Regions from separate parts of the Streptomyces sp. BF23-19 genome, predicted to be linked through region 2. Evidence: riboswitches for the same ligand, from Rfam matches in the RefSeq annotation. Region 2 holds a riboswitch; each other region holds the start of a gene.
The links. A riboswitch is a leader RNA that binds a small molecule or an ion and turns the genes downstream of it on or off. The one in region 2 is predicted to bind cobalamin.
Positions count from the first base shown of each region.

Region 1: another riboswitch for cobalamin. It lies ahead of AB8A24_RS25365 (ribonucleoside-diphosphate reductase subunit alpha); the one in region 2 lies ahead of AB8A24_RS38860 (CoA-acylating methylmalonate-semialdehyde dehydrogenase).
Region 3: another riboswitch for cobalamin. It lies ahead of AB8A24_RS08985 (cobalamin biosynthesis protein); the one in region 2 lies ahead of AB8A24_RS38860 (CoA-acylating methylmalonate-semialdehyde dehydrogenase).

Region 1 is NZ_JBGBPT010000048.1:14,334-24,708, reverse strand. It holds gene AB8A24_RS25395 (carbohydrate ABC transporter permease) at 1-729, opposite strand, end outside; gene AB8A24_RS25390 (extracellular solute-binding protein) at 856-2,139, opposite strand; gene AB8A24_RS25385 (GntR family transcriptional regulator) at 2,429-3,193, shown strand; gene AB8A24_RS25380 (carbon starvation CstA family protein) at 3,346-5,565, shown strand; gene AB8A24_RS25375 (YbdD/YjiX family protein) at 5,565-5,759, shown strand; gene AB8A24_RS25370 (GNAT family N-acetyltransferase) at 5,856-6,353, shown strand; cobalamin riboswitch at 6,371-6,527, shown strand; gene AB8A24_RS25365 (ribonucleoside-diphosphate reductase subunit alpha) at 6,670-9,060, shown strand; gene AB8A24_RS25360 (ribonucleotide-diphosphate reductase subunit beta) at 9,060-10,076, shown strand; gene AB8A24_RS25355 (hypothetical protein) at 10,181-10,375, opposite strand, start outside.
Region 2 is NZ_JBGBPT010000112.1:3,488-13,862, forward strand. It holds gene AB8A24_RS38835 (aminoglycoside phosphotransferase family protein) at 1-4, shown strand, start outside; gene AB8A24_RS38840 (3-hydroxybutyryl-CoA dehydrogenase) at 131-1,000, opposite strand; gene aceB (malate synthase A) at 997-2,589, opposite strand; gene aceA (isocitrate lyase) at 2,710-3,996, opposite strand; gene AB8A24_RS38855 (short-chain fatty acyl-CoA regulator family protein) at 4,381-5,793, shown strand; cobalamin riboswitch at 5,864-6,049, shown strand; gene AB8A24_RS38860 (CoA-acylating methylmalonate-semialdehyde dehydrogenase) at 6,236-7,735, shown strand; gene AB8A24_RS38865 (acyl-CoA dehydrogenase family protein) at 7,732-8,883, shown strand; gene AB8A24_RS38870 (enoyl-CoA hydratase/isomerase family protein) at 8,880-9,965, shown strand; gene mmsB (3-hydroxyisobutyrate dehydrogenase) at 9,962-10,375, shown strand, end outside.
Region 3 is NZ_JBGBPT010000011.1:19,091-29,465, reverse strand. It holds gene AB8A24_RS08990 (cobyric acid synthase) at 1-1,471, opposite strand, end outside; gene AB8A24_RS08985 (cobalamin biosynthesis protein) at 1,468-2,448, opposite strand; cobalamin riboswitch at 2,484-2,631, opposite strand; gene AB8A24_RS08980 (hypothetical protein) at 2,762-2,983, opposite strand; gene AB8A24_RS08975 (inorganic phosphate transporter) at 3,010-4,311, opposite strand; gene AB8A24_RS08970 (alpha/beta hydrolase) at 4,633-5,763, shown strand; gene AB8A24_RS08965 (hypothetical protein) at 6,033-7,367, shown strand; gene AB8A24_RS08960 (VOC family protein) at 7,416-7,811, opposite strand; gene AB8A24_RS08955 (neutral zinc metallopeptidase) at 7,875-8,771, opposite strand; gene AB8A24_RS08950 (ABC-F family ATP-binding cassette domain-containing protein) at 9,061-10,375, shown strand, end outside.

The DNA.
Region 1 (10,375 bases), on a different contig from region 2:
GTTGGCGCCGTCCATCCGGGCGGCCTCGTACAGCTCGGCGCCGACCGTGGTCAGTCCGGCGTACATGTTGAGGGCGACGAAGGGGATGGAGCCCCAGACCACCAGGACGGTGACGATCGTCAGGGTCGACAGGCCCGTCTGCATCCAGTTGTGCTGTTCGTATCCGGCGAAGCCGGCGCTGCGCATCACCCAGTTCATGACGCCGAACTGCTCGTCGAACAGCCACTTGAAGACCTGCACGGAGGCGACGATCGGCATGGCCCAGGCCATCACCAGCGCCATCGACAGGACCAGCCGCATCTTCTTGCCGAGCCGGTTCAGCAGGATGCCGATGAGGCTGCCGAGCACCATGATCAGTGCGACGTTGGCCGCGGTGAAGGCGAAGCTGCGGGCGACCACGGTCCAGAAGTCCGCGTCACCGATCAGCTGGGTGTAGTTGGAGAACCCGGCGAAGGGGTACTTCCGCTGGATGAACTCGATCTTGTTGATGTCCTGGAAGGACAGGATCACGTTCTTGATCAGCGGGTACAGCAGCAGTGTCGCGAGGGCGAGCACCGCCGGCGCGACCAGCAGGTAGGGCAGCCACCCCGAGGGGAGCGACTTTCTGCCCCCGCGAGGAGACGTGGGACCGGGACCGGTCGGGGACGCGGTCTCCTCGGGCCGTCCGGCGGGCTTGCGTGGTGCGTCCTGTGGAGCGGCGGTCATCGCTCCCTGGGAGTGCACGGTCATGGCGTGGCTTCCTCGCGGTTGACTGTGGAGTCAAATGCCCGACCGGGGACACGGCATGCGGCATGGCGCCTGCCGTGCCCCCGGTGCGATCACACTGCTGGGTGGTGCGGGAACTGCGGGGTGGGGCTACTTGTTGATGCGGTTCGCGATTTCCTTGTCCGCGTCCGCACCCGCCTTGGCGGCGTCCTCACCGTTCAGGACCTTGGTCATGAACTCCTTGACGGGGTTCGGCTCGGTCTCGACGTTCGCCCAGCCCGCGGTGACCGGGGTGATCTTGCCGTTGAGGCCGGCCTTGCCCATGGCCTCGGCGAAGGAGCCGGCGGCCGGGGTGAAGTTCGCGCCGACCTGGTTCGGCAGCAGGGCGCCCTTGGTCTCGGCGGCGTACTTGGTCATCTGGTCCTTGCCTGCGGCGAGGGCCAGCCACTCCTTGGCGAGCTCCTTGTTCTTGGAGCGCTCGGCGATCGCGAGGTTCGAGCCGCCGAGGAAGACGGTGCCGGTCTTGTCCGCGGTCTTGCCCGGGATCGGGAAGTAGCCGAAGTCGGCCTCCTTGCCCGCCTCCTTCAGCGCCTTCTCGGCACCGGTGGCCTCCCAGCCGAGACCGATCCAGGAGGCGACGCCACCCTTGGGAACGATGTCGGTGGACTGCTGCGGGGTCGCCTCGTCCTTGTCCTTGGGGGCGGTGGAGAAGGACTGGAGCTTCTTGTAGAAGTCCATCGCGGAAGCGGCCTGGGGGGTGGCGAGGCCACCCTTCCACTTGGCGCCGTCCTTGACGGCGAGGTCGCCGCCCTCGTCCCAGACGAAGCCGGCGAGGACGTACCAGCTCTGGCCGGGCAGGTAGATCGGCTGCGAGGCCGGGTCGGCCGCCTTCAGCTTCTCCAGACCGGCGATCCACTCGTCGCGGGTCTTCGGCGGGGTCACGCCGGCCTTCTCGTACGCCTTCTTGTCGTAGACGACGACGCGGTTGGCGGCGTACCACGGAGCGGAGTAGAGCTTGCCGTCGATCTCGGCCGAGGCGAGCATGCTCTTCTGCCAGGCGTCGGCGCCGAGAGCGGCCTTGTCCTTGGTCAGGTCGGCGAGACCGCCGGTGACCGCGTAGCCGGCGGTCTGCGTGTTGCCGAGCTCGAGGACGTCCGGCGGGTTGTTCTCGGAGAGGGCCGTGGTGACCTTCTCCTGGATGCCGGTCCACTTCTGCTCTTCGACCTTGACCGTGACACCGGGGTGCTTGGCCGAGAACTCCTTGTTGACCTCGTCGATCCAGGCCTTGGGAGCGGAGCCGTCCATCACCCAGACGGTGATCTCCTTGGCGCCACCCGCGTCGGTCTTCGCCTTGTCGTCGCTGCCGTTGCCGCACGCCGCGACTCCGACCATCATGCCCGCGACACTGACCGCCGCGATGAGCTTGCGCTTCACGCCACCCTCCTCAGGGATGCCTGCCTGCACTTCCCTCGCCCGCCGCGGTGACATACGCGAAGTACTGCCGTGGGGCCGGGATCTGATCCATATTGGTTTAGACCAGTAGCTGGAGCTTGGCCTAGACCTTTAGGGGTGTCAAGGGTCTAATGAGCGGGTGCCCGGTCCGTTATCGGACCGACACCTGGGGAGAGAGAAGGCCTGTCCCCCCACTCGTGTCACGATGTGACCGCACATATCGGAGGAGCCGGTGACGGCAGCGAAACTGGAGTCGGGAAGGCGGGCGGCGATGGCCACCGAAGGGGCGACCACGGAGCCGGACGGCGGGGCAGTCACCCGCACGGCACGTGTTCCCAAGTACTACCGACTCAAGCGGCACTTGCTCGACATGACCGAGACGCTGCCGCCCGGCACCCCGGTGCCGCCGGAGCGCACGCTCGCGGCCGAATTCGACACCTCGCGGACCACCGTCCGGCAGGCCCTCCAGGAACTGGTCGTAGAAGGGCGACTGGAGCGAATCCAGGGCAAAGGCACCTTCGTCGCCAAGCCCAAGGTCTCCCAGGCGCTGCAACTGACCTCGTACACGGAGGACATGCGGGCCCAGGGACTGGAACCGACGTCCCAGCTCCTCGACATCGGCTACGTGACGGCCGACGACACCCTCGCCGGACTGCTCAAGATCACCACCGGCGGACGGGTGCTGCGCATCGAGCGGTTGCGCCTGGCCAGCGGTGAGCCGATGGCCATCGAGACCACGCACCTGTCGGCCAAGCGCTTCCCCGCGCTGCGCCGTTCGCTCGCCAAGTACACCTCCCTCTACACGGCACTCGCCGAGGTCTACGACGTGCACCTGGCCGAGGCCGAGGAGACCATCGAGACCTCGCTGGCCACCCCGCGCGAGGCCGGCCTGCTCGGCACCGACGTCGGGCTGCCGATGCTGATGCTCTCCCGGCACTCCCTGGACGCCGACGGCGAACCGGTGGAGTGGGTGCGGTCGGTGTACCGCGGCGACCGGTACAAGTTCGTCGCCAGGCTCAAGCGCCCCGCCGTCTGACCTCGCCCGTCCCGCCCCGCCCGACCTGGCCCGTCGGACCCCGTGTCCCCGATTCCTTCACATACCGGAATACGGACGGGGTCTTACGCCCAGCGGGCAATCCCCCGTAGATTCCCTGCGCTTACGCAGATGATCGACGAGGGGACGAGGTCATGCCTGAACCGGAAGCAACAGGGACAGAACGGGACGCGGCGAGTCCGGGCAGTACATCGGGCTCGCCTTCTCCCCGGTCCATCGCCGCGTGGGTGCTCGTCGGACTCGTCGGCGCCATCGGCTGGGGCGTGCTCGCGCTCTCGCGCGGCGAGGAGATCTCCGCCGCCTGGCTGCTCGCCGCCGCGCTGGGCTCGTACGCGATCGCCTACCGCTTCTACGCGCGCTTCATCGCGGACCGCGTACTGAAGGTGGACGCCAGCCGGGCCACCCCCGCCGAACGCCTTGACAACGGTGTCGACTTCCACCCCACCGACCGCCGGGTGCTCTTCGGTCACCACTTCGCGGCCGTCGCCGGCGCCGGCCCGCTCGTCGGACCCGTACTCGCCGCGCAGATGGGCTATCTGCCGGGCACCATCTGGATCGTCGCCGGCGTCATCTTCGCCGGGGCCGTCCAGGACATGGTCACGCTGTTCTTCTCCACCCGCCGCGACGGGCGTTCGCTCGGCCAGATGGCCCGGGACGAGATCGGCCCCGTCGGCGGGGCCGCCGCCCTGATCGCCGTGTTCGCCATCATGATCATCCTGCTGGCGGTCCTGGCCCTCGTCATCGTCAACGCCCTGGCGCACTCGCCCTGGGGCGTCTTCTCCATCGGCATGACCATCCCGATCGCCGTCTTCATGGGCTTCTACCTGCGCGTCCTGCGACCGGGCCGGGTCACCGAGGTCTCCGTCATCGGCGTCGCGCTGCTGCTGCTCGCCATCGTCGCGGGCGGCTGGGTCGCCGAGTCCTCCTTCGCGGACACCTTCACCCTGGAGAAGGAGACGCTGGTCATCTGGATGGTGGTGTACGGCTTCCTGGCATCGGTGCTGCCGGTGTGGATGCTGCTCGCACCCCGCGACTACCTCTCCACCTTCATGAAGGTCGGCACGATCGCGCTCCTCGCCATCGGCGTGGTCATCGCGATGCCCACCCTGAAGATGCCCTCGATCACCGACTTCGCGGCCCGCGGCGACGGACCGGTCTTCGCCGGGTCGATGTTCCCCTTCGTCTTCATCACCATCGCCTGTGGCGCGCTCTCCGGCTTCCACGCCCTGGTCTCCTCGGGAACCACCCCGAAGATGATCCAGAAGGAGACCCAGGTCCGCATGATCGGCTACGGCGCCATGCTGACCGAGTCCTTCGTCGCCGTCATGGCGATCATCGCGGCCTGCATCATCGAGCCCGGCCTCTTCTTCGCCGTCAACTCCCCCGGCGGGGTCATCGGCACCACGGTCGAGTCCGCCTCCCAGGCCGTGACCAACTTCGGTTTCGCCATCTCCCCCGAGGCGCTCGCCCAGGCCGCCAAGGACGTCGAGGAAGCCAGCCTGCTCTCGCGCACGGGCGGTGCGCCGACCTTCGCACTCGGAATGTCGGAAATCTTCTCCGCCGTGGTCGGCGGCGCCGGCATGAAGGCGTTCTGGTATCACTTCGCCATCATGTTCGAGGCGCTCTTCATCCTGACGACGCTCGACGCGGGCACCCGCGTGGGCCGGTTCATGCTCCAGGACACCCTCGGCAACGTGCACAAGTCCTTCAAGGACGTCAGCTGGAAGCCCGGCGTGTGGTTCGCGAGCGCGATCGTCGTCGCCGGCTGGGGCTACTTCCTGTGGGTCGGCATCAAGGACCCGCTCGGCGGCATCAACCAGCTCTTCCCGCTCTTCGGCATCGCCAACCAGCTCCTCGCCGCGGTCGCGCTGGCCGTCTGCACCACGCTGCTGATCAAGTCCGGCCGGCTCCGGTGGGCCTGGGTGACGGGCGTTCCGCTGGTCTGGGACGCCACGGTGACGCTCACCGCGAGCTACCAGAAGATCTTCTCCGAGGACGTGAAGGTCGGGTTCTTCGCCCAGCGCGACAAGTACCAGGCCGGAATCGACGCCGACAAGGTCCTGGCGCCCGCCAAGAACATGGACGACATGCACACCGTGGTCACCAACGCCACGGTCGACGGCGTCCTGTGCGCCCTCTTCGCCCTCCTGATCATCGTGGTCCTCGCGGACGCGGCCCGGACCTGCCTCAAGGCCGTCCGCGACCCGGGGTCGGCGACCCTCTCCGAGACCCCGTGGACGGAGTCGAAGATCGTCGCCCCGGCCGGGCTGATCGCGACCGCCGAGGAGCGGGCGGAGCTCGCCGCGGCGGGTCCGGAGGCGGGCGGCGGACACGTCACGGAGCCGGTGGCCTGATGAGCGTGCGCAGCGCGCTGGCGAAGGCGCGCTTCTACGTACGGGAGTTCTCGGGGGAGGCCGCGTACGACCGGTACGTGGCCCACACCCGCTCCCACGACCCGGACGCGGAGGTCCTGACCCGCCGCGCCTTCGAACGCGCCCGTACGGACGCCCGCGAGGCGGACCCCCGCGAGGGCTTCCGCTGCTGCTGAACCACCCCGCACGCCGAAGGCCCCGCCGCTCCCCGCGGCGGGGCCTTCGTACGTTCGGCGCCCGCCCGTCGCCGCCCGTCCTGCACACTCGACCGCATGGACATGGTGATCAGGGCGGTGCGGCCCGCCGAGTACGTGGAGCTGGGTGAGATCACGGCGCGGGCCTACCTCGCCGACGGGCATCTGGACTTCAACGAGGACGACCACTACCTGAATGTGCTGCGCGACGTGGCCGGTCGGGCCGCCGAGGGCGAGGTGCTCGTCGCCGTGCGGGACGAACGGCTGCTGGGCGGTGTGACCTTCGCCGCTCCGGGCAGTCCGCTCGCCGACATCTCGGCTCCGGACGAGGCCGAGTTCCGGATGCTCGCGGTGGCCCACGAGGCGCGCGGCCAGGGCGCCGGCGAGGCTCTGGTGCGGGCCTGCGTGGAGCGGGCGAGGGCTCTGGAGGGGGTGACCGGCCTGGTTCTCTCCACCCAACGCAGCATGGCCGGGGCCCATCGGATCTACGCGCGACTGGGCTTCGTACGCACGCCGGAGCGGGACTGGGCGCCGATCGAAGGCCTGACACTCCTCACTTACCGGCTCAAGCTGTAGCCACGCCGACACTACATGTGGGGGTTACCGCAGAGGGCCGCCCCCACATGTATGCTCATGCCTGCTGTCGCCGCAGGGGAATCCGGTGCGAATCCGGAACTGTCCCGCAACGGTATGAAGTGTCCGGCTACCGGACACCAAGTCCGATGACCTGCCGTCAGCGCGCCCGGCTCGACCGAACCGGGTGCCGATTCGTCCGGGCCTCGCGGTTGGGCCGGTGGACGCCATGTGGGGTACGCGTTCTCGTTGCGCCCGCATGCGCCCGCTCGCGCCCCGCCCCGCCGATGACCGGGCCGAGCGAGGGAGAGCTCCCGCCGTGACCATCGCGCCTTCCGCACCGCGCGCCGAGTCCACTTCTGGCGACAACACCGAGGGCCCGGGGGCCACGCTGCTGCGTACCCTCACCGAACTTACGGCGGACCTCCCCGACACCGACCCCGGCCGGGTCGCGGCCTCCGCACTGCGCGGCCGCAGCTCCGCCGCCGACGACGCCGAACTGCGCGGGCTGGCCACCGAGGCCGCCGCCGGTCTGATCTCCGAGGACCCGGCCTACTCCCGGCTCGCCGCCCGCCTGCTGACGCTGGCCGTGCGCGACGAGGCCGCGAGCCAGGGCTCCACCTCCTTCTCGGCCTCCGTCGAGGTCGGCCACCGCGAGGGCCTCATCGCGGACCGCACGGCCGAGTTCGTCCGTACGCACGCGAGCCGGCTCGACTCCCTCGTCGAACTGACCCTCGCCGAGGGCGCCGACGACCGCTTCGGCTTCTTCGGCCTGCGCACCCTGCACAGCCGCTACCTGCTGCGCCACCCGATCACCCGTCAGGTCATCGAGACCCCGCAGTACTTCATGCTGCGCGTGGCGTGCGGTCTGGCCGCCGACGAGAGCGTCCAGGCCGTCGAGGAAGTGGCCTCGCTGTACCGGCTGATGAGCCGTCTGGACTACCTGCCGTCCTCCCCGACGCTCTTCAACTCCGGCACCCGGCACCCGCAGATGTCCTCCTGCTACCTGCTGGACTCCCCGCTGGACGAACTCGACTCGATCTACGACCGCTACCACCAGGTGGCCCGTCTCTCCAAGCACGCCGGCGGCATCGGCCTCTCGTACTCCCGCATCCGCGCCCGCGGTTCCCTGATCCGCGGCACCAACGGCCACTCCAACGGCATCGTGCCGTTCCTGAAGACCCTCGACGCCTCCGTCGCCGCCGTGAACCAGGGTGGCCGCCGCAAGGGCGCCGCCGCCGTCTACCTGGAGACCTGGCACGCGGACATCGAGGAGTTCCTGGAGCTCCGCGACAACACCGGTGAGGACCAGCGCCGTACGCACAACCTGAACCTCGCCCACTGGGTGCCGGACGAGTTCATGCGCCGCGTGAACGCCGACGCCGACTGGTCGCTGTTCTCCCCGGCCGACGTGCCCGAGCTGGTCGACCTGTGGGGCGACGAGTTCGACGCCGCCTACCGCAAGGCCGAGGCGGACGGCCTGGCCCGCAAGACCATGCCCGCCCGCGACCTGTACGGCCGGATGATGCGCACCCTCGCGCAGACCGGCCAGGGCTGGATGACCTTCAAGGACGCCTCCAACCGCACGGCGAACCAGACCGCCGAGCCGGGCACCGTCGTGCACTCCTCGAACCTGTGCACCGAGATCATCGAGGTCACCAACGACGGCGAGACGGCCGTCTGCAACCTCGGCTCGGTCAACCTGGGCGCGTTCGTCATCGACACCGCGAACGGTCGCGAGATCGACTGGGAGCGGATCGACGAGACCGTCCGCACCGCCGTCACCTTCCTCGACCGCGTGGTGGACATCAACTTCTACCCGACCGAGCAGGCCGGCCGCTCCAACGCCCGCTGGCGTCCGGTGGGCCTGGGCGCGATGGGCCTCCAGGACGTCTTCTTCAAGCTGAAGCTGCCCTTCGACTCCCCCGAGGCGAAGGCGCTGTCCACCAAGCTCTCCGAGCGCATCATGCTGGCCGCCTACGAGGCCTCCTGCGACCTCGCCGAGCGCAGCGGCGCGCTGCCGGCCTGGGAGCAGACCCGTACCGCCCGTGGTGTCCTGCACCCGGACCACTACGACGTCGAGCTGAACTGGCCGGAGCGCTGGGACGCGCTGCGCGCCCGCGTCGCCGAGACCGGCATGCGCAACTCCCTGCTCCTCGCCATCGCCCCGACGGCGACGATCGCCTCGATCGCCGGCGTGTACGAGTGCATCGAGCCGCAGGTCTCCAACCTGTTCAAGCGCGAGACGCTCAGCGGTGAGTTCCTCCAGGTGAACGGCTACCTGGTGGAGGAGCTGAAGCAGCTCGGCGTGTGGGACGCCCAGACCCGCGAGGCGCTGCGCGACTCCTCCGGCTCGGTCCAGGGCTTCGGCTGGATCCCGGCCGAGGTCCGCGAGCTGTACCGCACGGCGTGGGAGATCCCGCAGCGCGGTCTGATCGACATGGCGGCGGCCCGTACGCCGTTCCTGGACCAGTCGCAGTCGCTGAACCTGTTCCTGGAGACGCCCACCATCGGCAAGCTCAGCTCGATGTACGCGTACGCCTGGAAGCAGGGGCTGAAGACCACCTACTACCTGCGCTCGCGCCCGGCGACGAAGATCGCCCGCGCCGCACAGGCGGCCACCCCCGTCGAGCTGCCGCAGGCGGTCGCCGACGCCGAGGCGCTGGCCTGCTCCCTTGAGAACCCCGAGTCCTGCGAGGCCTGCCAGTAATGAGCTCCAACGACACCAAGAACCTCCTGGACCCGGGCTTCGAGCTCACGCTCCGTCCGATGCGCTACCCGGACTTCTACGAGCGCTACCGGGACGCGATCAAGAACACCTGGACCGTCGAGGAGGTCGACCTCCACTCGGACGTCGCGGACCTCGCGAAGCTGACGCCCTCCGAGCAGCACATGATCGGCCGACTGGTCGCGTTCTTCGCGACCGGCGACTCGATCGTCTCGAACAACCTGGTGCTGACGCTCTACAAGCACATCAACTCCCCGGAGGCGCGCCTGTACCTGTCGCGCCAGCTGTTCGAGGAGGCCGTGCACGTCCAGTTCTATCTGACGCTGCTCGACACCTACCTGCCCGACCCGGACGACCGCGCGGCCGCCTTCGACGCGGTCGAGGAGATCCCCTCCATCCGCGAGAAGGCGCAGTTCTGCTTCAAGTGGATGGACTCGGTCGAGAAGATCGACCGGCTGGAGACGGCAGCCGACCGCCGCCGCTTCCTGCTGAACCTGATCTGCTTCGCGGCGTGCATCGAGGGCCTGTTCTTCTACGGCGCCTTCGCCTACGTGTACTGGTTCCGCTCGCGCGGTCTGCTGCACGGCCTGGCCACCGGCACCAACTGGGTGTTCCGTGACGAGACCATGCACATGAACTTCGCGTTCGAGGTCGTGGACACGGTCCGCAAGGAGGAGCCGGAGCTCTTCGACGACGCTCTCCAGCAGCAGGTCACCGACATGCTCAAGGAGGCCGTGGAGGCGGAGCTGCAGTTCGGCCGCGACCTGTGCGGTGACGGCCTGCCGGGCATGAACACCGAGTCGATGCGCGAGTACCTGGAGTGCGTCGCGGACCAGCGTCTGGTCCGTCTCGGGTTCCCGCCGGTGTACGGCTCGCAGAACCCGTTCTCCTTCATGGAGCTGCAGGGCGTGCAGGAGCTGACGAACTTCTTCGAGCGCCGTCCGTCGGCCTACCAGGTCGCGGTCGAGGGCACGGTCGACCTGGACGAGGACTTCTAGGGGTTCCAGGGGTTCTACGACTTCCAGGAGTTCCGGGGAGTGACCGACCGGGGAGCCGGGATGCGGAGGTTTCCGTGTCCCGGCTTCTCGCGTTCCCCGGTGGCTCAGTGGGCGATGGGGCCCCAGTACCGCCGGGCGGCGGGCCGGAAGGCGCGCCGGCGCGGGGTGGGCGGGAGGCCGCCCGCGCGCTGGCGGGGCAGCCACACCAGCCGGGTCGCGACGGCCCGGATCTGCTGGTCGATCCGCCGGTCGCGCAGGATCCCGTAGAGGCTGGGCCCGAGCACGAGGGCGGCGATGGC
Region 2 (10,375 bases):
CTGATCGCGGACGGCGAGCCCCGACCCCCGTACACGGTGCGGCGCGGGCGCGGCGACACCACTCGCCCCACCCGCGCCGTTCCCGTGCGTCTCCGGCGCACCCTCTGCCCTGGAGACCCGCCGGGGCCCCTCAGCCCCGGCCGTACGTGTGGAACCCGCGGCCGCTCTTTCGGCCGAGCAGACCCGCCTGCACCATCCGCTGGAGCAGCGGGGGCGGCGCGTACAGGGGTTCCTTGAACTCCTCGTAGAGGGATTCCGCGATGGCCGCGACGGTGTCCAGGCCGATCAGGTCCGCCAGTTTGAGCGGGCCCATCGGGTGCGCGCAGCCCAGTTCCATCCCGGCGTCCACGTCCTCGGGGGCGGCGAACCCGGATTCGGCCATGCGGACGGCCGAGAGGAGGTAAGGGATCAGCAGCGCGTTCACCACGAAGCCGGCCCGGTCCTGGGAGCGGACGACGGTCTTGCCCAGGACGTCGCGGGCGAAGGCCTCCACGGTGTCGAGGGTGTCCCGCGAGGTGTGGAGGGAGGAGACGACCTCCACGAGGGGCAGGACGGGGACGGGGTTGAAGAAGTGCAGGCCCACGACCCGGTCGGCGCGGCCCGTGGCCATGCCCAGCCGCATGATCGGGATGGCCGAGGTGTTCGTGGCGAGGATCGCTTCCGGGTCCGCCACGATCTTGTCCAGGGCGGCGAAGACCTCGGTCTTGGCCTCGGGGTTCTCGGTGACGGCCTCGATGACGAGCTGCCGGTCGGCGAGGTCCTCCAGCTCGCCGGTGAAGACGAGCCGGGCCAGGGCGTCCTCGGCTGAGATCCGGTCCAGTTTGCCGCGCTGCACGGCTCGTTCGAGGGAGACGGCGACGCGTTCCCGGGCGGCCCGGGCGGCCGCGTCGTCCGACTCGGCGACGACGGTGTCGAGGCCGGCGCGGGCGCACACCTCGGCGATGCCGGCGCCCATCTGGCCGCCGCCGACGACACCGACCCGGTGGATCGACGGGGTCATGACCGGTTCTCCGTCCGGCGGACGAGATGGCGGGTGTACGCCTCGGGGGTGAAGAAGGCGGGCAGGCCGGGGGTGAGCGCGGTGTCCACGAAGACCTCTCGGGCCTCGGCGACCCGGGCCCGCGGGTCCTCCTCCTCCAGTGCCGCGCATTCGGCGTCGAGGAGGTCGAGGACCGTCGCCGGGTCGGCCTGGTCGTGGCGCAGCCACTGCCAGATCTGGACGCGGGCGATCTCGGCGGTCGCGGCGTCCTCCATCAGGCCGTAGAGGGCCACGGCGCCGCTGCCGCGCAGCCAGGCGTCGAAGTAGCGCAGGGCGACGGCGACGTTCGAGCGGATCCCCTCCCGTGTGGGGGGCGCGGCGATCCGGCGGACGGACAGCAGGTCGGCGGCCGTGATCTCGACGTCCTCCCGGGTCCGGTCGAGCTGGTGCGGCCGCTCCCCCAGGACGTTGTCGAAGACCTCGCGGCAGACGGGGACCAGTCCTGGGTGGGCCACCCAGGAGCCGTCGAAGCCGTCCTCGGCCTCCCGTTCCTTGTCGAGGCGGACCTTGGCGAGGGCGGCGGAGTTCGCCTGCGCGTCCCGGCTGGGGACGTGGGCGGCCATCCCGCCGATGGCCTGGGCGCCGCGCCGGTGGCAGGTGCGTACGAGCAGTTCGGTGTAGGCCCGCATGAAGGGGGCGGTCATGGTGACCGCGGCCCGGTCGGGCAGTTGGAAGTCGGTCCGGTGGCCGAAGGTCTTGATCAGGCTGAAGAGGTAGTCCCAGCGGCCCGCGTTCAGCCCCGCGCTGTGTTCGCGCAGCTCGTGGAGGATCTCCTCCATCTCGAAGGCCGCGGTGATCGTCTCGATGAGGACGGTGGCGCGGACGGTGCCGCGGGGGATGTCGAGGAGTTCCTGGGCGAGGAGGAAGACGTCGTTCCACAGACGCGCCTCGTACCGGTTCTCCAGTTTGGGCAGGTAGAAGTACGGGCCGTGGCCCGCGTCGATCTGCCGCTGGGCGCAGTGGAAGAAGTACAGGCCGAAGTCGACGAGGGACGCGGACAGGGGCCGGCCGTCGATCTCCAGGTGCTCTTCGAGGAGGTGCCAGCCGCGCGGTCGGACCATGATGGTCGCGAGCTGCTCGCCGAGGCGGTACTCCTTGCCCTCCGGCGTGGTGAAGTCGATGCGCCGTTCGACGGCGTCGAGCAGGGTCAGCTGGCCGCCGATGACGTTGGTCCAGGTCGGGGCGGTGGCGTCCTCGAAGTCGGCCATCCAGACCTTGGCACCGGAGTTCAGGGCGTTGACGGCCATCCGCCGCTCGGGCGGGCCGGTGATCTCGACGCGGCGGTCGGTGAGGCCGGGCGCGGGCGGGGCGACGCGCCAGTGCGGGTCCTCGCGGAGGGCGCGCGTGGCGAGCGGGAAGTCGAGCGGTGTGCCGCCGGCCAGGTGGCCCGAGCGGCGTCGGCGCTCCTTGAGGACCTCCAGGCGGCGGTCCGCGAACGCGGTGTCGAGCCGGCCGATGAACTCCAGGGCCTCGGGGGTCAGGATCTCCTCGTGGCGCTCACCCGGCGCGCCGAGAACCTGGACGCTGCTGGTCAGGGACGGGAGGGGCATGCGGTTCTCCTCAGCGGGGGCGGGGGTGGGTGCCCGGGGGAAGGTCCCTCGGGCACCCGTCGGGAAGGGGCCGGCCGGGCGAGCGGGCCGGCGGCGGTGCGGCTCATGCCCGTCGGTGGCTCAGTGGAACTGCTCTTCCTCGGTGGAACCGGAGAGCGCGGTGGTGGAGGAGGCCGGGTTGACGGCGGTGGAGACGAGGTCGAAGTAGCCGGTGCCGACCTCGCGCTGGTGCTTGACGGCGGTGAACCCATGGGCCTGGGCGGCGAACTCCCGCTCCTGGAGGTCGACGTAGGCGGTCATGCCGTGCTCGGCGTAGCCGCGGGCGAGGTCGAACATGCCGTGGTTGAGGGAGTGGAAGCCGGCGAGGGTGATGAACTGGAAGCGGTAGCCCATCGCGCCGAGCTCGCGCTGGAACTTGGCGATCTGGTCGTCGTCCAGCGCGGCCTTCCAGTTGAAGGAGGGCGAGCAGTTGTAGGCCAGCATCTGGTCGGGGTACTGCGCGTGGATGGCCTCGGCGAACTCGCGGGCCTGGGCCAGGTCCGGGGTGCCGGTCTCGACCCAGATGAGGTCGGCGTACGGGGCGTAGGCGAGGCCGCGGGCGATGACCGGGGCCATGCCGCCCCGGACGTGGTAGAAGCCCTCGGCGGTGCGCTCGCCGGTGCAGAACTCCGCGTCGCGCTCGTCGACGTCGCTGGTCAGGAGGGTGGCGGCGAGGGCGTCCGTACGGGCGATGATCAGGGTCGGGGTGTCGGCGATGTCGGCCGCCAGGCGGGCCGCGTTGAGGGTGCGGACGTGCTGCGCGGTCGGGACGAGGACCTTGCCGCCGAGGTGGCCGCACTTCTTCTCGGAGGCCAGCTGGTCCTCGTAGTGGATGCCGGCGGCGCCCGCCGCGATCATCGCCTTGGTGAGCTCGAAGGCGTTCAGCGGGCCGCCGAAGCCGGCCTCGGCGTCCGCGACGATCGGCGCGAGCCAGTCGGTGGTGTCCGTGCCGCCCTCGGCGATGGCGATCTGGTCGGCGCGCAGCAGGGCGTTGTTGATCCGACGGACCACCTGCGGGACCGAGTTGACCGGGTAGAGGCTCTGGTCGGGGTAGGTGTGTCCGGCCTGGTTCGCGTCGGCGGCCACCTGCCAGCCGGAGAGGTAGATCGCCTGGAGTCCGGCCCGCACCTGCTGGACCGCCTGGCCGCCGGTGAGGGCGCCGAGGGCGTGGATGTAGTCCTGCTCGTGGAGCTGGCGCCACAGCCGCTCGGCGCCGCGCCGGGCCAGGGTGTGCTCCTCGCGGACGCTGCCCGAGAGCCGCACCACGTCCTCGGCCGTGTAGGTGCGCTCGATGCCCGCCCAGCGAGGGTCGTCGGCCCACCGCTGCTTGAGCTGCTCGGCCGCCGCCGTCGTGTTCGCCTCTGCCATGACCGTCACCGTTTCCATCCGTCGCTTGTCTTGCCAATGGGCCGGACCGTGAACCCGGCGGCTTGGCACTCTGTGCCTGGTACGAGCTGCGGCCGCCGAACCCGGCCCGGGGCCGAAGCTGAGCAATGCTGCCGAACCGCCGGGTCGAACCTCCTGGATGGCCGAAATCAGGGCGTGAATCGGGCCAGTCGGTTCTTCCTGGCCGCCGTGTCCGGCGGGCCGCTGCACCGACTTTGACACTGACACCGAGTGCCATCAAGGAGGTACATCTGCCAAGGTCTGCGAATCTTCGGCATCGAAATTGCCAAGGTTGCGAAGGGTTCGGGTCGTGAAGATCCCCGTATTCTGGCGTCGCGTGTCGGCCCGGAACGGCGAGGGAGTGCGGTGAGCAAGACGTACGCGGGAGCGCGGTTGCGGCGACTGCGCGAGGAGCGGCGGATGACCCAGGCCGACCTGGCCCGGGTGCTCGCCATCTCCCCCAGCTACCTCAACCAGATGGAGCACGACTCCCGGCCGCTCACCGTTCCGGTGCTGCTGCGGTTGACCGAGGCCTTCGGGGTGGATCCGGGCTTCTTCTCGCAGCGCGACACCAGCCGGCTGGTCGCCGACCTGCGCGAGGCGCTCGCGAACGAGGTGGCCGAGGCCCGCGTCTCCCCCTCCGACCTGGCCGAACTGGCCACCCGGATGCCCGCGGTCGCCTCGGTCCTGCTGGACCTGGGCCGGCGCAGCCAGCTGCTGGCCGAGCGTCTCGCCGACGCGGCCGACGGGCGGGACGTGGCGGCCGACAGCCCGCGCTCGCCCCATGAGGAGATCCGCGAGTTCTTCTACCGCCGGCAGAACTACCTCCACGACACCGATCTCGCCGCCGAAGGCCTCGCCGCCGAGATCGGCATCCGCCCGGGGGACGTCGTCCGCGCGCTGACCCGCAGGCTCGCCGAGCGGCACGGGATCCGGACGGCCACGGACTCCGACCGACTGCACCGCTACGACGCCACGGCCCGGGTGTTGCACCTGTCGAACCGGCTCCGGCCGGGACAGCAGGCGTTCCGGATGGCCACCCAGCTGGCGCTGATCGAGTACGGGGCCGAGCTGGACCGGCTGGCCGCCGAGGACTTCCCGCCCGGTTCCCCCGTCCACGCCCTCGCGCGGATCGGCATCGCCAACCACTTCGCGGGCGCGCTGATCCTCCCGTACCGCGCCTTCCACGCGGCCGCCGAGGAGTTCCGCTACGACATCGAGCGGCTCACCGACCACTTCGGGATCGGCTACGAGACGGTCTGCCACCGGTTGAGCACCTTGCAACGGCCCAGGCTGCGTGGGGTGCCTTTCTCTTTCGTGCGGGTGGACCGGGCGGGGAACATGTCCAAGCGACAGTCGGCGACCGGATTCCACTTCTCCCGCGCGGGCGGCACCTGTCCCCTGTGGAACGTCTACGAGGCCTTCGCCGCGCCCGGCCGCATCCACGTCCAGGTGGCCGCCATGCCCGACGGACAGCGGTACCTGTGGACCGCCCGGGCCGTCACCCGCCACCGCGGTGGCTGGGGCGAGCCGGGCAAGACCTTCGCGATCGGGCTCGGCTGCGAGATCCGGCACGCCTCGCGGCTCGTGTACGCCGACGGGCTCGACCTCGACAACACGGCGGCGGCCACCCCCATCGGCATGGGCTGCCGGCTCTGCGAACGCCTCGACTGTCCGCAGCGGGCCGTGCCGCCGCTCGGCCGGGCGCTGGCCGTCGACGAGAACAGCAGCACCTTCATCCCGTACCCGGTGACCGGGAACCCGGGCCCCACGCCGTAGGGCTGAGGGGACGTCAGGCCGGGACAGGTCGGCCGAAGGCGCGCGGCGGCGGCTCTGGACTTACTAGGACGTCCAACTATATGTTCGTGGCACAAGGTCCGCGGTGCAGGGAAGCCGGTGAGAAACCGGCACGGTCCCGCCACTGTGACCGGGGAGTGTGCTGCCATCCACACGCCACTGACGAGCTTCGTCGGGAAGGCGGGCGGCACGCGGAGATCCGGGAGTCAGGATACCGGCCGCGGAACGTTCCGTGTTGTCCACGAGGATGGAGCAGACACGCATGGCACCGGTTTGTACCCACGACCCTGGTGATCCGGCGGAGCGCGCGCACACTTCCGCACGCTCGTAGTCCCACGGCCTTCCCCAGCGGCGCACCCCATCGGGTCCGTCCGCCGGCAGGCCGTGCCATTCCTCGGATCCCACCTGACGAGAGCAGGCACCCATGGTCCGTGAACTCACCCATTTCATCGGCGGCAAACACACCACCGGATCCTCCGGTCTCTTCGCCGACGTGTACGACCCCAACACGGGCGCCGTCCAGGCCCGGGTCCCGCTCGCGGGGCGCGCGGACACCGAGGCCGCCCTCGCGAACGCCGAGGAGGCGCAGGCCGACTGGGGGCGGTGGAACCCGCAGCGCCGCGCCCGCGTCCTGCTGCGCTTCCTCCAGCTGGTCGAGGCCGAACGTGACGAGCTGGCCCGGCTGTTGTCCTCCGAGCACGGCAAGACCGTCGCCGACGCCCACGGCGACCTGCAACGCGGCCTGGAGGTGGTCGAGTTCGCCGCCGGTGTCCCCCACCTCCTGAAGGGAGAGTTCACCGACAACGCGGGCAGCGGGATCGATGTGCACTCCCTGCGCTCACCGCTGGGCGTGGTCGCCGGGATCACCCCCTTCAACTTTCCCGCGATGATCCCCCTGTGGCAGGCCGCACCCGCCCTGGCCTGCGGCAACTCCTTCATCCTGAAGCCTTCCGAGCGGGACCCGTCCGTACCGCTGCGCCTCGCCGAGCTGTTCCTGGAGGCCGGCCTGCCGCCCGGCGTGCTCAATGTGGTCAACGGCGGGAAGGAGGCCGTCGACACCCTGCTGGAGGACCCGCGCGTGCAGGCCCTCGGCTTCGTCGGCTCCACCCCGATCGCCGCGCACATCTACGCGACCGCCGCGGCCCACGGCAAGCGCGCCCAGTGCTTCGGCGGCGCCAAGAACCACATGATCGTGATGCCCGACGCCGACCTCGACCAGGCTGTGGAGGCCCTGATCGGCGCCGGCTACGGCTCCGCGGGCGAGCGCTGCATGGCCATCGCCGTCGCCGTCCCCGTCGGCGAGGAGACCGCGAACGCGCTGGTCGGGAAGCTGAAGGAGCGGATCGCCACCCTGCGGGTGGGTCGCTCCGACGATCCCGAGGCCGACTTCGGGCCGTTGGTCAGCCGCGACGCCCTCGACCGGGTGAACCGCTACGTCGGCATCGGAGCCACCGAGGGCGCCGAACTCGTCGTGGACGGACGCGGGTTCACCCTGCCCGGACACGAGAACGGCTTCTTCGCCGGAGCCACCCTCTTCGACCGGGTGACCCCGCAGATGCGGATCTACCGCGAGGAGATCTTCGGTCCGGTGCTGTCCGTCGTACGGGCCGCCGACTACGAGGAGGCCCTGCGCCTGCCCACCGAGCACCCGTACGGCAACGGCGTCGCGATCTTCACCCGCGACGGCGACACGGCGCGCGACTTCACCCGCCGGGTGGGCGCCGGCATGGTCGGCGTCAACGTGCCGATCCCCGTCCCCGTGGCGTACCACACCTTCGGCGGCTGGAAGCGGTCCGGCTTCGGCGACCTGAACCAGCACGGCCCCGACTCGATCCGCTTCTACACCCGGACCAAGACCGTCACCTCGCGCTGGCCCTCCGGGGCCAAGGAGGCCGCGAGCTTCACCATCCCGACGATGGGATGAGCCCGGTGACCACCCTCACCGAGGACCAGCTCGCCCTCGCCGAGGTCACCCTCGACTTCGCCCAGGAACACCTCGCCCCGCACGCCGTCGCCTGGGACCAGGCCAAGCACTTCCCCGTCGACGTCATCCGCAGGGCCGCCGGACTCGGCCTCGGCGGCGTCTACGTCCGTGAGGAGCACGGCGGTTCGGGTCTCTCCCGTGCCGACGGGGTCCTCGTCTTCGAGACCCTCGCGACCGGGTGCCCGTCCATCGCCGGGTACCTGTCCATCCACAACATGGTCGCCTGGATGATCGACCGGTACGGAAGCCAGGTGCAGCGAGAGCGGTGGCTGCCGGCCCTCTGCTCCGCGGACACCCTGGGCAGCTACTGCCTCACCGAACCGGGCGCCGGCTCCGACGCCGCCGCCTTGCGTACCCGCGCCGAGCGGGACGGCGATCACTACGTGCTGACCGGCGTCAAGCAGTTCATCTCCGGCGCCGGAGCCGCCGGGATCTACATCGTCATGGCCCGCACCGGCGAGAGCGGGCCCGGCGGCATCTCGGCCTTCGTCATCGAACGCGAAGACCCCGGCGTCTCGTTCGGCGCCAACGAGCAGAAGATGGGCTGGAACGCGCAGCCCACCCGCCAGGTCGTCCTGGACGGCGTACGGGTCCCCGCCGACCGGCGGCTCGGCGCGGAGGGCGACGGCTTCCGCATCGCCATGAACGGCCTCAACGGCGGCCGGCTCGGCATCGCCGCCTGCTCGCTCGGCGGTGCGCAGAGCGCGCTGGACCGCAGTCTGGCGTACCTCGCCGACCGCGAGGCATTCGGCTCCCGGCTCCTGGACCGCCAGGCGTTGCAGTTCCGACTGGCCGACATGGCCACCGAATTGGCCGCCGCCCGCGCCCTGGTCCGGCAGGCCGCGGAGGCCCTGGACGCGGGCGATCCGCTGGCTCCGCGGCTGTGCGCGATGGCGAAGCGGTTCGCCACCGACACGGGGTACGCGGTTGCCGATGCCGCCCTCCAACTCCACGGCGGCTACGGCTACCTCAGTGAATACGGCATCGAGAAGATCGTCCGCGACCTGCGCGTCCACCAGATCCTGGAAGGCACCAACGAGGTCATGCGCGTCATCGTCGCGCGCGGACTGACGGAGACCCTGCGATGAACCACACATCCCCCGAAGAACACGACCACGTCCTGCTGCGCACCGAGGGCCGCACCGCCTACATCACTCTCAACCGCCCCAAGGCCCTCAACGCCCTCACCCATCCCATGGCCCTGCGTCTCGACGAGGCCCTCGCCGCCTGGGAGCACCACCCTGACATCGAGACCGTGGTCATCGAGGGCGCCGGCGAACGAGGGCTGTGCGCGGGCGGTGACATCCGCGCGATCTACGAGGACGCCCGCGCAGGAGGCACTGCCTCGGCGGACTTCTGGCGCGACGAGTACCGGCTCAACGCCCGTATCGCCCGCTACCCCAAGCCGTACGTCGCCCTCATGGACGGCATCGTCATGGGCGGCGGCGTCGGGATCTCCGCGCACGGCACCGTCCGCATCGTCACCGAACGCTCCCGCATCGCGATGCCCGAGACCGGCATCGGCTTCGTCCCCGACGTCGGCGGCACCTATCTCCTCGCCCTCGCCCCCGGAGAACTGGGTACCCACTTGGCCCTGACCGGTGCGCCGGTCGGCGCGGCGGACGCGCTGCTGTGCGGCCTCGCCGACCACTTCGTACCCTCGTCGGCCCTGCCGGCGCTGGCCGGGGAACTCGGCTCCGACCCGGTGCACACCGTGCTGGAGCGGTACGTGGAGCAGCCGCCGCCGGGCGAACTCGCCGCCGCACGCGAGTGGATCGACCGATGCTACGCCGCGGACACCGCCGAGGAGATCGTCACGCGGCTGCTCGCCACGGACGTTCCCGGCGCGAAGGTGACGGCAGGCACCCTCCTGGCGAAGTCCCCCACCGCGGTCAAGGTCACCCTGGCGGCGCTCCGCCGGGCCCGGCGGCTCGGCCCGCTGGAACGGGTGCTGGAGCAGGAGTACCGCGTCTCCCTCGCCGCCCTGTCCTCGTCCGACCTCGTCGAGGGCATCCGCGCCCAGGTCATCGACAAGGACCGCGACCCGCACTGGTCCCCCGCCACGCTCGAAGCCGTCGGCCCGGCGGAGGTCGAACGGTTCTTCGCCCCGCTCGGCGACCGCGAACTCCGTCTCGCCCCGTCCGCGTCGTCACAGGAGGTTGCCTGGTGACCAGCACCGTCGCATTCATCGGCCTCGGTCACATGGGCGGCCCGATGGCCGCCAACCTGGTCAAGGCCGGGCACCGCGTCCTGGGCTTCGACCTCGTGGCGGACCAACTGGCGGCAGCGGCCGCCGCCGGTGTCGAACCTGCGGCCTCGGCGGCGGACGCCGCCACCCCGGCCGACGTGGTCATCACCATGCTGCCGGCAGGCCGGCACGTCCTCGCCCTGTACCGGGAACAGGGTCTCCTTGCCGCTGCCCGGCCCGGCACGCTCTTCATCGACTGCTCCACCATCGATGTCGCCGACGCCCGCACCGCGCACGCGCCCGTCGTGGAAGCCGGTCACCGGGCGCTGGACGCCCCGGTCTCCGGCGGCGTGATGGGCGCCGAGGCCGGCACGCTCACCTTCATGGCGGGC
Region 3 (10,375 bases), on a different contig from region 2:
CGATCAGCCGCAGCAGCGCATCCGTATCCGCGTGTTCTTCGATCAGGTCGCCGAGCAGGTCCAGCTGCTCCTCCCGCAGCGCGGAGAACGACGTGTCCGGCGCCGGGACGAAGCGCCGCCCCGCGGCCGCCGCCACCTCCCGCAGGAACGCCCGGCGGAAGCCGTCCGACTCCAGCGATCCGTGCCAGTGGGTGCCCCACACCGACCCGACGCGGCAGCCGTCCAGGAAGGCCTCGCCGCCGAGCACCTCGGCCACGCCGTGGTGGATCTCGTAGCCCGCGACGTCCTCGCCCAACGCCGAACCCACCGGCCGGGCCAGGGTCTTCTCCCGCTCGAAGCGCACCCGTACGGGGAGCAGCCCGAGGCCGTCGACCTCGCCCGCCCGCGATTCGACCTCGTCCGAGATCCGCTCGCCCAGCACCTGGAACCCGCCGCAGATGCCCAGCACCGGCCGCCCCTCGGCGGCCCTGCGCAGCAGCGCGTCCGCGAGCCCGCGTTCCCGCAGCCACTGAAGGGCCTTCACCGTGCCCCGGGTGCCCGGTACGACGACCAGGTCCGCGTCGGCCAGTTCCTCGGCCCGGTCCACGAACCGCACCACGACCCCCGGCTCCGCCGCGAGCGCGTCCACGTCCGTGAAGTTCGACATCAGCGGCACCGCGCACACGGCGACCCGCAGTACGTCCTCGCCCACCGGCGGCGCGACGACGGACTCGCGTACCGCCCCGCGCAGGGAGACCCGCAGGCCGTCCTCCTCGTCGATGCCCAGGCCGTGCTGGAACGGCAGCACCCCGTAGGTGGCCCGGCCGGTCAGGCCGCGCAGCATCTCCATGCCCGGCTCCAGCAGCGACACGTCGCCGCGGAACTTGTTGACCAGGTATCCCGCGATCAGGGACTGGTCCTCGGGGGAGAGCAGCGCCGTCGTCCCGAAGAAGGACGCGAAGACCCCGCCGCGGTCGATGTCCCCGACCACGACCACCGGGAACCGCGCGGCGCGCGCGATGCCCATGTTCACGATGTCGGTCCGGCGCAGGTTGATCTCGGCCGGACTCCCCGCCCCCTCGCAGATCACGGCGTCATACGTGCCCCGCAGCTGCTCCAGGCAGTCCGTGACGATGCCGAGCAACTGTTCCTGGCGCCCACCGTGGTAGCCGCGGGCGCTCATCTCGCCCACCGGCTTGCCCAGCAGCACCACCTGGCTGCTGCGGTCACTGCCCGGCTTGAGCAGCACCGGGTTCATCAGCGCGGTCGGCTCCACACGGGCCGCCTGGGCCTGCATCGCCTGGGCGCGCCCGATCTCGGCGCCCTCCAGGGTCACGAAGGAGTTCAGCGACATGTTCTGCGCCTTGAAGGGCGCCACCTTCACGCCCTGCCGGGCCAGCCAACGGCAGATGCCCGCCGTGACCACGCTCTTGCCCGCGTCCGACGTGGTGCCCGCGACCAGCAGACCCCCGCCGCGCCTCGCGCCGCTCATCCGCGCCGCCCCCTCCGTGTCGTACGTGCCGTGCGTGTCGTACGGGAGACCAGCAGCCGGGCGGCCACGCAGGCGCCCAGGGCCAGCCAGGTCACCTGGCGCGACAGCCGTACCGCCCGCTCGATGTCCGCGACCTCCACCGGCCGACCCGCCCCGCCGTTCAGCACGGCCCGGTGCTCGACCCGGCCGCCGTACGCGAGGGTTCCGCCCAGTCTGACGCCCAGCGCCCCGGCGAAGGAGGCCTCCACGGGTCCGGCGTTCGGGCTCGGGTGCGCGGCGGCGTCCGCGCGCCAGGCCCGTACGGCGCCCCGCCGGTCGGGGCCGGCCAGTACGGCGGCGACCGCCGTCAGCCGGGCGCCCGGCCAGCCGGCCAGGTCGTCGAGCCGGGCGGAGGCCCAGCCGTAGCGCAGGTAGCGGGGGGACTTGTGGCCGACCATCGCGTCCAGGGTGTTCACGGCGCGGAAGGCCAGCAGTCCGGGGACTCCGGCGACGGCGCCCCACACGAGGGCCCCGACCACCGCGTCGGAGGTGTTCTCGGCGACGGACTCCACGACGGCGCGGGCCATCTGCTGTCCGTCCAGGGCCTGGGGGTCGCGTCCGCACAGGTGGGGCAGCCGCTCCCGGGCCACCTCGATGTCCCCGGCGGCGAGCGCGCCTCCGATGGCGCGGGCCTCCCGGCCCAGCGAGGTGCCGCCCACGACGGCCCAGGTGGCGGCGGCGGTCAGGGCGATACGGGCGGCCGCGGGCCGGGAGCGCACGGCGCGGGCGCCCAGCGCTCCGACGGCGGCCGCGCCCCCGGCGCACACCAGGGTGTGCAGGAGGCCCCGGGCGCGGTCGTCGCCCCACAGGGAGCGTTCGACGGCGGCGGCGGCCCGTCCGAAGGCGGCCACGGGGTGCCCTCGGCGCGGATCCCCGAGGATCCGGTCGCCGATCAGGCCCGCCGTGGCGCCGTACGCGAAGACGCGATCGGCACGCATGGTGGCAGGTATGTCCTCACTCAGGGTCCGCGCCCTGGTTCGACGTGTCCGGCGGCGAGAGTTCCTGGCTCCCGGGACGCACGCGCGGCGTGCGATTCCGGTGACAGTGGCGGGACCGCGCCGGATTCGCACCGGACTTCCTCTCCATGCCGCCGTATTGGCTCCGGCAGTCCACCACGCACCTCGAACGCCCGTCAACTCGCCGTTGACCTGCGGTGCGGCGGGGACGGAGGGCGCGGGAGGGAACGCGAAAGCTCCCCCCGGGACAAACCCGGAGGGAGCCTTCACACCCGACCCGCCCTGCGGCGGCGGATCAGGAGACGATCAGGTAGATCCCGTACGTCACGGCCGCCGCGACGAGCGCGAAGCAGAGGTACGCGCCGGTGCGGGCGAGGGTGGCGGTGCCGCCCTGCTCGGTGGCGGTCTCGTGCTTGGACAGGCCCACCAGGCCCAGGGTGAACAGGGCCACGAGGGCGACGGTGGCGGAGAGGCTGACCCCGAAGACGGAGCCGAGTGCTTCCCAGTCGATCTTCATACTGCCGTTTCCTCTGTATGTCTCGGTCAGACCGCGGCGGCCGGAGCCGGTGCGGTCGTCGGGGCGGTCGTCTCGGCCGGGATGGTGGCCTTGAGGTCCTCGTCCGTGACCGCGGCGGTCGTACCGGCGGCCGCTGCCACGGACGGACCGGCCGCCGCGACGGTCGGCGGGACGGTGACGGCGGCGATCGCCGTGGTGACGACGCCCGGCTCCTCCGCGGCGGCCGACTCCACGTCGTTGACGTTGTGGTGGTCGACGACCTGGCGGCGGGAGATGACCCAGATGGCGAAGCAGGAGGCGACCAGGAAGACGGCGACGGCGGCGACGCCGATGTCACCGGAACGCATGACCAGCTCGGCACCGGCCGAGACCAGCGCGGCGGCCGGCAGGGTCAGGCCCCAGGCGATGAACATGCGGGTCGCGGTGGACCAGCGGACCACACCGCCCTTGCGGCCCAGGCCCGAACCCATGACGGCGCCGGAGCACGCGTGGGTGGTGGAGAGCGAGAAGCCGAGGTTCGAGGAGGCGAGGATGACGGACGCGGCCGAGGTCTGGGCGGCGAAGCCCTGCTGCGGCTGCAGGTCGGTCAGGCCGGTGCCCATGGTGCGGATGATGCGCCAGCCGCCCAGGTAGGTACCCATCGCGATGGCCATACCGGCGGAGACGATGACCCAGACCGGCGGGTTCGCGTCGGGCGCGATCGCGCCGCCGGCGATGAGGGCCAGGGTGATGATGCCCATCGTCTTCTGCGCGTCGTTGGTGCCGTGCGCGAGGGAGACGAGACCGGCCGAGGCGATCTGACCGGCGCGGTAGCCCTTGGCGGAGGTCTTCTCGCCGACCTTGTCACCCAGCTTGTAGGTGACCTTGGCGGCCAGGTACGCGGCGATGCCGGCCACCAGCGGGGCGGCGATCGCGGGGATGAGGACCTTGGTGACGACGACGCTGCCGTTGACCGCGCCGATGCCGGCGGAGGCGACCGCGGCGCCGATCAGGCCGCCCATCAGGGCGTGCGAGGAGCTGGAGGGGAGACCGACCAGCCAGGTGACGAGGTTCCAGAGGATCGCTCCGACCAGGGCGGCGAAGATCACCTCTGGCTGGATGCCTTCCTCGTTGACGAGCCCCTTGGAGATCGTCTTGGCGACCTCCACGGACATGAACGCGCCGACGAGGTTGAGCACGGCGGACATGGCCACCGCCGTCTTGGGCTTGAGGGCGCCGGTCGAGATGGTGGTAGCCATCGCGTTGGCTGTGTCGTGGAAACCGTTCGTGAAGTCGAACACGAGAGCGGTGATGATCACGATCCCGAGGAGAAGCGTTATGTGCTCCATTTACCCAGGCTTCTGTTTGACGTCAGTGGCTCGGCGACCGTAGGCAACCTGAGTGAACGGAAGATGAACTGGCGCGGGCGGAGCGGTGTACTGGCGCGGGGTGTGATCGGGCCATTCGTCCTGATACTTACGTAGATAACGCTATTAATGCACGTCAAAGCCGGGTGAATGAGTCCCTCCGGAGGGTGTCCGGCGCGCGCCCCGCTCCACCTCCGGAGCGCCGAAAGAGACTCAGATCACATGCCGTCGGCCCGGCTCGCGCCGGCGGCGGACGGATCCGCTCCGGTGGCCCGCCGGAGGCCCCGACCCGACACTGGAGCAGTGCGTACCGCGACAGCGACGGCAGCGGCCGTCACCACGACTCTGCTGGGTGCCGGCGCGGCCGCCGTCGCCATCGGCAGGCACGCCGCCGACGCGGCCCTGCGGCCCGAACCCGGACGCCCACTGCCCGGCGGACCACGGCTCGGTGTCCACTCCGTGGCCGACGGCCGGATCACGCTGACCCGCTCGCTCGCCTCCCTGCGCCCCGGCACCTACGGCCTGGTCGCACCCGGCGTGCACGCCGTCGTCGGCCCCGTGGTCCCGGACGCCGACCCCGGCCCGGACGCGGTCGTACGGCGACTCGTCTCCGTCACCCACGGCACCCTCGAACCCGGTACCCGGGTCTCCCTCACCCCCCAGGTGTACGTCGGCAACCCGCGCACCGCCCTCGGGCTCGACCACGCCGACGTGGACATCCCCGGGGAGCTCGGCGCCCTGCCCGCCTGGTTCCTGCCCGCCGCCCGGGACACCTGGGTGATCACCGTGCACGGGCTCGGCAGCAGCCGTGAGCACCCGATGGTGGTCATGCCCTTCCTGCACCGCCATCAGCTGCCCGTCCTGGACCTCGGCTACCGGGGCGACCTGGGCGCCCCCGCCTCCCCGGACGGCCTCGGCCACCTCGGCGAATCGGAATGGCGTGACCTGGACGCCGCCATCCGCTACGCCCTGCGCTACGGAGCCCGCCGCGTGATCCTCCACGGCTGGTCCACCGGCGCCACCATGGCCCTGCGCGCCTTCGAGCGCTCGCCGCTGGCCCACCGGATCTCCGGGCTGGTCCTCGACTCCCCGGTGCTCGACTGGCACGCCACCCTGCGGGGGCTCGCCAAGGCGCGCGGCGTCCCCGGTGTCGTGCTGCCGCTGGCGGTCCGGGCCGCCGAGGGCCTCACGGGCCTGCGCGCCGACCGCCGGCCGGCGGGCGCCGACCCCGGCGTGCTGCGCGTCCCCGTACTGATCGTCCACGGCCCGGACGACGCGCTCGCCCCCTGGGGACCCTCCCGCGGGCTCGCCGCCGCCCGCCCCGACCTCGTCACGCTGCACACCGTGGCCGGAGCCGGGCACGGCGCGATGTGGAACGCCGACCCGGCCGGCTACGAGGAGGCCCTGCGCCGCTTCCTCACCCCGCTCATGTGAAGGCCGTGTCGAGGTCCGCGCCGAAGGCCTCGTGAACGACCGTGTGAAGAGCCGTCATGTGAAGGCCCTGTGACGGACAGGGCCGCACGGGCGGCTTGTCCCGGTCTGCGCTGCGGGTCAGCGGCGATAACGATCGGTTCCGTTTGGGCTTTCGGCCAGTGACGGGCGAGACTGCTTCCGTGACGTCCCGAAAGCCTGATGAGCAGTTGGCTCGCGACTCCAGACTCCGACTCGTCTCGCCGCGCTCCGTCGCCGCGGCCCGCAAGGCGGTGACCGACCGACGCACCCGGCCCGCGCCCCGGCCCCCGGCGGGTACGCCCGCCACGGCCGACCTCGCGAACCGGGCCCGGGCCTCGCTCGCCGACGCCGTACGCCTGACCCGCTGGGCCGAGCGCAACCTCGGCGCCGGCGACGGCGGCCGGCCCGCCCCCACGGGCGCCCTGCCCGCGGCCGACGTCGAACGCGCCGCCACGGAACTGGGCCTGACGCACGGCCAGATCCAGGTCGGCTGGGACCGCGCCCGCCTCGCCGGACTGGTCGAGGTGCACGGCGGCCACGCCCGGCCCGGCTGGCGGCTGCGCGCCTGGGACCGCGACGACACCGCCGTACTGCGCGGCTGGGTCGCCCTCTTCGACGCCTGGTCGCTGGTCCATCCCGCACCCGCCGACATCGCCCCCTCGGCCGTCGCCGAGGTCGTCGAGGCGATGCCCCAACTCCTCTCCCTGCTCCAGCTGTCCGCCGGCCCGGTGACCGTCCCGGACCTGCTCGACCTGCTCGGGCAGCGCGTCACCGAACTGCGCGACGAGCGGTGCGAGATCCCCTACGAGTCCGAGCCCACCGTGGCGCTGACGTCCGCCGCCGGCTCCGCGGAGGCCCGCCCCGTCCCGCTCGCCCGGCTGCTGCGCTGGGCACTCGGCGGACTCGCCGCCGTGGACGCCGTCACCCTCGGCCCCGCCCGGGCCACGCTCACCCCGCTCGGCAGCTGGGCCGTCTGGGTCAAGCTGGAGCAGATCTGCGTCGCGGCGCAGAGCCCCGCCGGGAACATCGAGCAGTCCGCCGCCGCCATGCTGCACGGCTGCGCGCGGCTCACCCCCGGCCCGGCCCGCGCCGAGTACCAGGCCTGGCTGGCCGCCCGGCCCGTCGGCCACGCGGTGACCGAGCTGCTGCAGGCGGCCCGCGGCGAGGACGCCCTGCTGCGCGGCCTCGCCTTCGAGGCGCTGCGCGTGGTCGGAGCCCCCGCCGAGCCCGAGGTGCGCGCCGCCGTGCGCGAGCCCGCCCTGCGCCCCTACGCCTTGCTCTGGCTCGCCGTGCACGACGGGGTCGACCCCGACGACGCCCAGGACGTCCTGACCGCCGAGGAGTCGACCTGGCTCTGGGTGGACACCGCCGCCGCGATCGCCGACCACGGCGAGGCCGAGCTGCTGGCCCGCCACCTCGACTCCGCCGTCCGGACCACCGTCCCCCGGCTGCTGGACGAGGTCCGCGCGGTCGGCCATCCGCGCACGGTGCAGGTACTGGTCGCGCTCGCCGCGGCCCACCCCGACCCGACGCTGGCCAAGGCGGTCCGCCGGGCCGCCTTCCAGGTCCACACCGGCGGCGAGTGACCCCCGTAGGTCGTGTCCACGCGGGCAGGGACGGGCGCGCCACCGGGGTCAGACCTGCGGCGCGTACGTCCCGAAGCTCCAGACGTTGCCCTCGGCGTCACGGGCCATGTAGTCGCGGGAGCCGTAGTCCTGGTCGGTGGGTTCCATCACGATCTCCGCGCCGTGCTCGACCGCCCGCCGGTGATGGGCGTCCACGTCGTCGACCACGACATAGACCCCCGAGGGGCCGGCGCCCTCCATGGCCTTGTCGAACGCCCCACCCCTGCCCGAGCTGCCCAGCATCACCATGCCGTTGCCGTACGCCAGCTCGGCGTGCATCACCGAGCCGTCCTCCCCTTCGTAGACGGCGACCTGGCTGAAGCCGAAGGCCTCGGTCAGCAGCTTGATGGCCGCCTTCGCGTCGCGGTAGACCAGGGTGGGACAGATGGACGGAACGCCTGCCATGACGATCACTCCCTCTCGTGACGGTGACCCGCGTCACACCAGCATGGCAGGCGTCACCGACAGTCAGCGGAAGGTGTTGCACTGGGCCATGTCACCGGTCCGGTAGCCCTGGTAGAACCACTGCTGACGCTGCTCGGCCGAGCCGTGCGTCCAGGACTCCGGGGACACCCGGCCCTGGAACTTCTCCTGGATCCGGTCGTCGCCGACCGCGGCCGCCGCGTCCAGCCCGTCCCTGATGTCCGCCTCGGTCAGGGACTTGATGAGCGGCCGCCCGGTGGAGGCGTCCGCGACGTTCGTCGCGTTGTGCGCCCACACCCCGGCATAGCAGTCGGCCTGCAGCTCGACCTTGACCGCGTTGCTGTTCGGGCCCTGCCTGCCGTCCTGGGCCCGCTGGAGGGTTCCGGTGAGGTTCTGGATGTGGTGCCCGTACTCATGGGCGACGACGTAGGCCTGGGCGAAGGGACCGCCGGTCGCGCCGAACTTCGTCCGCAGGTCGTCGAAGAAGCCCAGGTCCAGATAGACCTGCCGGTCCGCCGGGCAGTAGAAGGGGCCCACCGCCGCGCTCGCGGTCCCGCACGCGGTGTTCACCCGGTTCTCGAAGAACACGGTCGACGCCGGGCTGTACTGGCCGCCGCGCTTGGCGAACTCCTGCTTCCAGAAGGCCTGGGTGCTCCGGACCACCGCCACCAGCCGGCAGTCCTCGCGCGTGTTCGCGTCCCGCCCCGACTTGCAGGCCTGCTGCACCTGGTTGAGCGACGAGGAGACGGGCGTCGGTTCCGGCTCCCCGGTGGACAGCCCCAGCTGCTCCGGCCCCACCCCGAACAGCAGCCCGATGACCAGCGCGATCAGACCGACGATGCCGCCGCCGACGGTGGCCTTCCCGCCCGGGATGCGGCCGCCGCCACCCCGCATGTCCTTGACCTCGGAGCTGTCGAGACTGGCGTCGTCGTCGAACTGCATCCCCGCCGCCCTCCATCCGTGAAACAGGCGCCGTCGCGTCTCCGCCCATGCGCCGAGTATCAACCTGATCGTCCCTGTATGCGCCTCGGCCGCTCCGTGGGGCCGCTGGGCCGAACGGGGGATGCGGGGGAGTGGATCCCGCAGGCCGGACGGCCCCGCCCGCGCCCGGAAAGTAGTTGCGCACCCCCGGTAGAATGTCTCTCATGGCAAATCTCCTCGCGGATTAGCGGCGTCGAAGCTTCGCGTCCTGCCCCCCTTCCGCCGTCCCGACCCGCCCTGGAGTATTTCCGTGATCACCGCCACCGGCATCGAGCTGCGCGCCGGCGCCCGCGTCCTTATCGAGTCCGCTTCCTTCCGTGTCGCCAAGGGCGACCGCATCGGCCTGGTCGGCCGCAACGGAGCGGGCAAGACCACCCTCACCAAGTGCCTCGCCGGCGAGGGTCAGCCCGCCGCCGGCTCCATCGCCCGCTCGGGCGAGGTCGGCTACCTCCCGCAGGACCCGCGTACCGGCGACCTCGACGTGCTGGCCCGCGACCGCATCCTGTCCGCGCGCGGCCTCGACGTGCTGATCAAGAAGATGCGCGCCAACGAGGAGCGCATCGCCACCGGCACCGGCGGCACCCGCGACAAGGCGATGAAGCAGTACGAGCGCCAGGAGACGGAGTTCCTGACCAAGGGCGGGTACGCCGCCGAGGCGGAGGCCGCGACCATCTCGGCCGCCCTCGGCCTGCCCGACCGGGTGCTCGGCCAGCCGCTGCACACCCTCTCCGGTGGTCAGCGCCGCCGCGTCGAGCTGGCCCGGATCCTCTTCTCGGACGCCGACACCCTGCTCCTCGACGAGCCCACCAACCACCTCGACGCCGACTCCATCGTCTGGCTGCGCGACTACCTGAAGACCTACCGCGGTGGCTTCATCGTCATCTCCCACGACGTCGACCTGGTCGAGACCGTCGTCAACAAGGTCTTCTACCTGGACGCCAACCGCTCCCAGATCGACGTCTACAACATGGGCTGGAAGCTCTACCAGCAGCAGCGCGAGGCCGACGAGAAGCGCCGCAAGCGCGAGCGCCAGAACGCCGAGAAGAAGGCCGCGGCACTGAACTCGCAGGCCGACAAGATGCGCGCCAAGGCCACCAAGACCGTGGCCGCGCAGAACATGGCCAAGCGCGCCGACCGGCTCCTCGCCGGCCTGGAGGCCGTCCGCGTCTCCGACAAGGTCGCCAAGCTCCGCTTCCCGGACCCGGCGCCCTGCGGCAAGACCCCGCTGACCGCCGAGGGCCTCTCCAAGTCGTACGGCTCGCTGGAGATCTTCACCGACGTCGACCTGGCCATCGACAAGGGCTCACGCGTCGTCATCCTCGGCCTCAACGGCGCCGGCAAGACCACCCTGCTGCGTCTGCTCTCGGGCACCGAGAAGCCGGACACCGGCACGGTCGTCCCCGGCCACGGCCTCAAGCTCGGCTACTACGCCCAGGAGCACGAGACCCTGGACCCGGAGCGCACGGTCCTGGAGAACATGCGCTCCTCCGCGCCCGACCTGGACCTGGTCGCCGTACGCAAGACCCTCGGCTCCTTCCTCTTCTCCGGGGACGACGTGGACAAGC